3 regions of the Microbacterium sp. ZW T5_56 genome follow, and region 1 is predicted to be linked to each of the others. Evidence: predicted binding sites of a transcription regulator. Region 1 holds the regulator's gene; each other region holds the start of a gene.

Region 1 (2,268 bases):
CAGAAACGACGAAGCCGGCCCGCGCAAGAGAGAGAGAAAGAGGCGCGGACCGGCTGGATCTGGATCTGGACGAGGGACCGCACCCCGGGGCCATGCCGACGCATGTGCCGGCGAGCACGCCCCAGCGTGCGAACTCCTCAGGTCTGATACCTACTCAGCGTCGAAATAGGAGCTCGGGATCGCGAGCGTCTGCCCTGCCGACAGCGCGTCCGTGTGCAGGTTGTTGAGGCGAGAGATCTCGGCAACCACATCACGCGGGTCTGCCTCCGGTGCCACCGTGGTGGCAATGCTCCACAGTGAGTCGCCGGGCATGACGGAGATGTTCGTGAACGTGCCCGCCGGGGCACCGGCCTCATGAGAGGCGATCGCCGAACCGCCGCTCAGGACAGCGACCGCGATCACCGCGATGAGCGGAAGGCTCGCAAGGAAGGTGAGCACGCGACGACCGCGCGCGGTGATGCGCAGACGCGTGCGCGGCGAGGTCTGCGACGACGATGCCGACGTGAAACGCGGTGCCGGCGAGGCGGTGATGCCGGTGGCGATGCTGATGGTGCTCATGTTCTGTCCTCCCTCTCTCGGTATGGTTCGCATCCGGGCCTCGGCCGGGAGGGCCGGATGCGAACCTACGTACCGAATATATGTTCGATGTACGAATCCGTCAACCCGTTTTTCGAATCCCGGCTGATCGAAATCAGCGACACGCTCGAACAAAAGTCCTCGGATCACTCGAAACTCGGATACGGTTTCGATACGCACAGCACACCACGGACCACCGACATTGGCGTTTTCGCCCGAAGGAGCAAGGACATGAGCGAGGCATCCGGCCCCGACACCACGCTGGAGAGCGGCCCCGCGACAGGCTCCGATCGCCCCGTGGAGAGCACCGGACGCACCGGTACCCGACGCCGTCGGAGTCTCAGCGAGAAGCAGCTCGCCATCCTGGAGGTCATTCAGCGCTCCATCGCGCGCAACGGCTATCCGCCGAGCATGCGCGAGATCGGTGACGCGGTGGGCCTGAAGTCACTGTCCAGCGTCACGCACCAGCTGGGCCAGCTCGAGCTCAGCGGATACCTGCGTCGCGATCCGGGCAAGACCCGCGCGATGGAGGTGCTGATCGATCTGCCGGGTACGGCCGCCGAGAACCCCGCAGACGCGATGACCCCGGTGGGCGATGCGGCACTGGTCCCGCTGGTCGGACAGATCGCAGCCGGTGTGCCGATCACGGCGGACCAGCAGGTCGAGGAGATCTTCCCGCTGCCGCGTCAGCTCGTGGGCAAGGGCGAGCTGTTCATGCTGAAGGTGAACGGCGAGTCGATGATCGATGCCGCCATCTGCGACGGTGACTGGGTTGTGGTGCGCGTGCAGAACGATGCCGACAACGGAGACATCGTGGCCGCGATGCTCGACGGCGAGGCCACGGTCAAGACCTTCCGCCGTCGCGACGGCCACACCTGGCTCCTCCCCCGCAACACCGCGTTCGAGCCCATCCTCGGTGATGAGGCGACGGTCCTCGGCAAGGTCGTCGCCGTGCTCCGCGCCATCTGACCCCGCGACCAAACGCCCGAGGCCCCCGGATCTGAGATCCGGGGGCCTCGGGCGTTTGCCAGGTCAGGCGCTGATGCCGACACGGACGTTCTTCGTCGCCGCCACCAGGTTGCGCAGCGACTCCACCGTCTCGTCGTAGCCACGGGTCTTCAGACCACAGTCCGGGTTCGCCCACACGAGCTGGTGCGGCAGAACGTCCACGGCGCGCTGCAGGATGGCCTGCTGCTCCTCCACGGACGGCACGCGCGGCGAGTGGATGTCCCAGACACCCGGGCCGACGCCGTGCGGGAAGCCGGAGTCGCGAATGTCGTCGATCACGTCGCCGCGGCTGCGCGCCGCCTCGATCGAGGTGACATCGGCATCGAGCGCCGTGATCGCGTCGATCACGACGGAGAACTCCGAGTAGCACAGGTGCGTGTGGATCTGCGTCGCGTTGTGTGCACCGGCCGTCGCGAGACGGAAGGAGCCCACCGACCAATCCAGGTACGGCGCCTGGTCCTCGGCCTTCAGCGGCAGAAGCTCGCGCAGGGCGGGCTCGTCCACCTGGATGATCTTGATGCCGGCGTTCTCGAGGTCGGTGATCTCGTCGCGCAGCGCGAGACCGACCTGGTTCGCGGTCTCGGCCAGCGGCTGGTCGTCGCGGACGAAGGACCACGCCAGGATGGTCACGGGTCCCGTGAGCATGCCCTTCACGTGCTTCTCGCTCAGGGACTGCGCGAACTC
Region 2 (2,268 bases), on a different contig from region 1:
GTTCGTCGACTGCCCCGACGATCTGGTCCGTTGGCTCGCTGAACAGGGGCTCGATGTCGATGCCGCTGACACCTACGATCGCTCACCGCTGTGGGAGCGGGCCTTGCTCGGACGCGACGCGCAGATTCCGCTGCTGCTGTCGCTCGGAGCCGACATTCATCGTGCGGACCGATATGGCGACACGGCCCTGCACGCGGCGGCGGGCGGTCAGCGACTCGCCGCAACGCGCGTTCTGCTCAGCCACGGGGCGGATCCTCATCGCACGAATGAACGGGGCGCGACGCCGCTTCTGCACGGCCTGCGGCGCACAGCGAACATCGGGATCGGTGCGATGGCGGAAATCGCGAAGCTCCTGCTCGGCGCCGGTGCTGCGGTGACCGACGAAGAGCGAGCACAGGTCACGCGGATCGGTGAGGGCTTCGAGTTTCACCGCGAGGGGTTCAACCGTGACCTTCTGCCGGAGGCCGATGCCGGGCTGACGACGCTGTACGAGCTTTTTGACGTCGAGCCCGTGCCCCGCCGCAACATGCACGACGGCGTGTCGCCCATCACCGTGCCCGACGCGCCCTGGCAGGAACAGTACGAGGCGCTCTGGCAGCTGCTCGTGCCGTCGTCCGGACCGGCGCAGACGCTGCAGGGCGAGCTCGTGCGTATCAGCGGCAAGATCTCACGCGAGATCCTGGACAACGGCAGCCCGAACTGGGGCCCAGACTTCCGGAAGATGCTTCAGTCGATCCCTGCGGGTCTGGCGTCCGGTGTCGCGCTGACGGAGGACGAGATTCAGGAGGCGCGTCATCTCGCCCATGCGCTGCGTGGCGGAAACGATGACGGCGAGGGTGTGGCGCGGCTCAGCGAACTCGCGGTGATATGGGTGCGGCAGAACCCGACGCCGATTCCGCTGGGCGAGGTCGGTTACGACCGGTAACGGTGGGACAGGTCGTTGAGCTCCTGACGTTTGAGGCTGGTTGAGTGCTGTGCTGCCGCTGAGCTCCGGAGACTGACCCCGCCGGTGATGAACTCTGGCGGCGACCGCCGAGAGGTGTGTACCACCCAGCATTGCCGCTGAACGGGTCATGAAGGGCGACTGCTTGGCAGCGTGAACGGCACTCGATGACGTCAATCGCCGAGTTGGGGAATCGAGAACTGAGCCACCCGATCCCAATTGCGCTCTCGCGCTGGAACGTCACGTATCGAGGCTTTGGATGCGGGATGCTCGTTCACCAGCGCCGTTGAGCTGTCGATTCACCGAGATCTCATCTGTTTCTCATGCGAATCGCTCGAACAAAGATTCGAAAGACGAGAGAATGAAGCATGACCATTTCAACGACATCGCCTCGACCGGGGGACGACAGCGTGAGCGCTCTCCTGACTGTTGACGTGTCGGGAATGGTGTCCAAGATGTCGGCGACTCGAGCGGGGTCTGCCACGGATGCTGGCGCCTCGATCCCTGCCATCCCTGCCATCCATGCCATCCCTGCCGCCTCTGGGGCACTGGGTGGGCCGGGTGTGTTGGTGGCATCGGAGCCGGGTGGCGTGCCTGGTCAGCTGGGTGGGCGTGAGGGGGAGTTGGCGGGGTTGTTGGAGCAGGCTCGTCGGTTGCAGCGGGTGACGGCGATGTTGGCGGCGGTGCAGGCGTCGTTGTGGTCGCGTGTTCTGGGCTGGGCGATGGATGCGGGTTCGTCGGTGTCGCGGTCTTCGTCTTCGTCGTCGTCTTCGGTGGAGTTGGCGGTGCGTTCGGTGGCGGCTGAGTTTGGTGCTGCGTTGAATTTGAGTGATCAGCAGGTGCAGCGTCAGTTCAATGATGCGTACACGCTCGTGACGTGTTTCCCCGCGACGCATGCTGCGTTGGATGGTGGGTTGATCACTGCTGCGCATGCGCGGGTGATCGTGCGGGCCGGGGCGGGCATCGTTGATGATGTGGCGCGGAGCGCGTACGAGGGGGAAGCCGTCGTTCGGGCGCAGTCGACGACGACATGGCGGTTGAAGGGCATGCTGGCTGAGGTGGCCGAGAAGGTGATGCCCGTCACGTTGGATGAGCGTCATCGTGAGGCCCGTAAGGCGCGTTGCATCACTCTGACGGACGACAGTGATGGGATGTCGAATCTGTCGGTGTTCCTGCCGACGCTGCTCGCTCACGGTGCTGTTGACCGCATCATGAGCATGGCCCGCACCATCAAACACGACCCCGACGCGGCCGCCGCGACGAACGCGCTGAACGCTGCCGGCTCGCCCGGCGTGGCTGGTGAGTCCCGCGCGCCCGGTGAGGCC
Region 3 (2,268 bases), on a different contig from region 1:
GCCTCGCGGATGGTGCCGCGCAGCGCTCGATCGCGTTGGTATTGCTGGGACTGCACGTAGCGTCGCAGCCCCCGCGCGAATGCGGTGATCACACTGTGGATGTCGCTTCCCTCGCGCTTGAGCGTGGGCAGGAGTCGGCGCAGCGCGCGTCGTTCCGCCGGCTCGAGGCGGTCGACGAAGTCACGATCGAGCACACGATCGATGTCTCGATCGAACTCGGCTCCCAGCTCCGGATCGAGCACGAGTCGCAGGAAGTGACTGAAACTGCGTCCCGCGTCGCTGTCGGCGATGAGGTCGACGCCGCGGAAGACGTCGCCGAGGACCTTGCGCTGGCTGTCTTCAGATTCGATGAGCCGCTCGTGGAGCAGGCGATTGAGGCCCTCGAATCGCGTTCGAACCTGCGCGAAGTCGCCCGGGAGTTCGGTGATCTGCTTGAGGATCTCGCGGGTGCGTTCGGTGGCTCGGGCATCGTCCAGAACCGTGATGTCGCCGGCGCGGACGCGACTGATCTCGGCATCAAGAGCGTCGCGCTGCGCGAGCAGGGAGGAGAGCCGGCGGGTCTGGTCCGGGTCGGTATCGGTCGCGAGCGACGAGAGCTGATGCGCGATGCTCGTGAGCCGGGATTCGGTGATGGCGGGGCGCGGGTCGGCCAGGGCCGTCAGCGTGCGGAGGGCGCCCAGCGCCGCAGCAGAGAGCTCGTAGGTCTCGCCGCGAGAGTCGTCGGACGGACGTCGGATGAGGTAGCCGTCAGCTCGCCAGGCGCTGCAGTACGCCTGTGCGACGAGAGGAAGGTCGAAGCCGAGGTCGCGGAGGCCGTCGAGGTCCGCATCGACCGCCTCGACCAGTTCGGTGACAGGCATTCGGCGCACTTCGCCGCCGAGGTGCGTGCCGAGGATGCCGAGGATCACGGGAGCCAGCTCCGCACGCATCAGCTTCCAGGAGGTGTCCTCCTTCTGAAGGCGCCGCAGCGCGAGGGACCGTGCGAGCGCGTCATCGAATGCCGCCATCGTGCTCCTTCCCTGTGTTGTGACGCCTCCATGATGGCTGAGGCCACCGACATCCGCCCAATCACCTGGCGCTGACTCTGTGATCCTCCGGGGCATTCCGATCGCCGCAGGAGTTGTCCACACATCTTCATTGCTCGGATATTTGTTCTATTCACTGCGCAAAAATGGGAGTATGAAGTTCGCACATAAAGTTCCGGCGAAGGACCCGCCCGCGAGGGCCGAATCTGATCCTCCACATGCCGTTTCTCGCCGCCGAGGCGCGGCGAACCCCTCGCACGCGTTGATTCCGCGCGGCGGCCTGTCGCTCGACGGACCTAACGTCGCGGTGGTGCGGGCGTATGTGGATGCGATTGCGGCGGTGACGCGGTCGCGGGCTGCGACGGATGCGTTGGAGGTGGCGTTGTTCGCGGATCTTGTCGCACTGTCGGGCGCGTCGGGGGCGTCGTCCGAGTCAGATCTGGAGTTGCGGTCTCTCGCGGCGGAGGTGGGTGCTGCGATTCGGGTGAGTGATCGGACGGTTCAGCGTTGGATGTCGGATGCGTATCAGCTGGTTCATGATTTCCCGGCGGTGCATGCGGCGTTGTCGTCGGGTGAGATCAGTAGGGGGCATGTTCGCGTGATCTTGGAGCATGGCCTCCCGATCGAGGCCGGCCCTGCGCGTGATGAGTATGTGGAGCGCGCGCTCCCACTTGCTCGAGCCCAGTCCCAGAATCGGTTGAAGGGCATGCTCGCACGCGTGGCCGAGGAGGTGCGCGACATCGGGATCACGGAACGTCATCGCGAGGCGCGCCGCGCCCGGGCCGTGTGGGTCACGGACGACCTGGACGGCATGTCTACGCTGCACGCCTTCCTGCCGTCGGTGCTCGCTCATGGCGTGAAGGATCGGTTGGATCAGATGGCGCACGCGCTGCGCGCCGCGAACAAGGACACCGCACGAACCGGCCCTGGCGCGAGCACCGGTGAGGGCACCCCCACGGGCACCACCACCAATAGCCAGTCGGTCACGGGCGCAGAGGCAGGCATCGCACGCGATAGCCAGTCAGTCACGGATGCGGAGGCAGGCAGCGCCAGCGACGATCAATCAGCCACGGGTACGGGCGCGGGTACGGATGCCGCTGCGTGCTGTGATTCGCGGACGGTGGATCAGATCCGCGCCGATATCCTCGCCGACCTGCTCCTGACGAACACCCCCAGCAGTGTGGACACCGCGATCGGTTCTATCCGCGCGACGGTCGCGGTCACGGTCCCGGTTCTCACGCTC

Evidence for each region. Region 1 encodes LexA, which represses DNA repair genes until DNA is damaged. Its sites were predicted from a motif close to TCGAACANNTGTTCGA; they were not measured.
Region 2: a site for LexA is predicted at 1,278-1,293, ahead of ACI3KU_RS11625 (DUF222 domain-containing protein). Genes of this name have one in related genera too.
Region 3: a site for LexA is predicted at 1,142-1,157, ahead of ACI3KU_RS01245 (DUF222 domain-containing protein). Genes of this name have one in related genera too.

What each region holds. Positions count from the first base shown of each region.
Region 1 is NZ_JBJDRI010000040.1:28,252-30,519, forward strand. It holds gene ACI3KU_RS16325 (LysM peptidoglycan-binding domain-containing protein) at 151-558, opposite strand; gene lexA (transcriptional repressor LexA) at 808-1,545, shown strand; gene metE (5-methyltetrahydropteroyltriglutamate--homocysteine S-methyltransferase) at 1,609-2,268, opposite strand, start outside.
Region 2 is NZ_JBJDRI010000022.1:6,695-8,962, reverse strand. It holds gene ACI3KU_RS11630 (ankyrin repeat domain-containing protein) at 1-925, shown strand, start outside; gene ACI3KU_RS11625 (DUF222 domain-containing protein) at 1,312-2,268, shown strand, end outside.
Region 3 is NZ_JBJDRI010000001.1:263,772-266,039, forward strand. It holds gene ACI3KU_RS01240 (DUF3375 domain-containing protein) at 1-1,007, opposite strand, end outside; gene ACI3KU_RS01245 (DUF222 domain-containing protein) at 1,180-2,268, shown strand, end outside.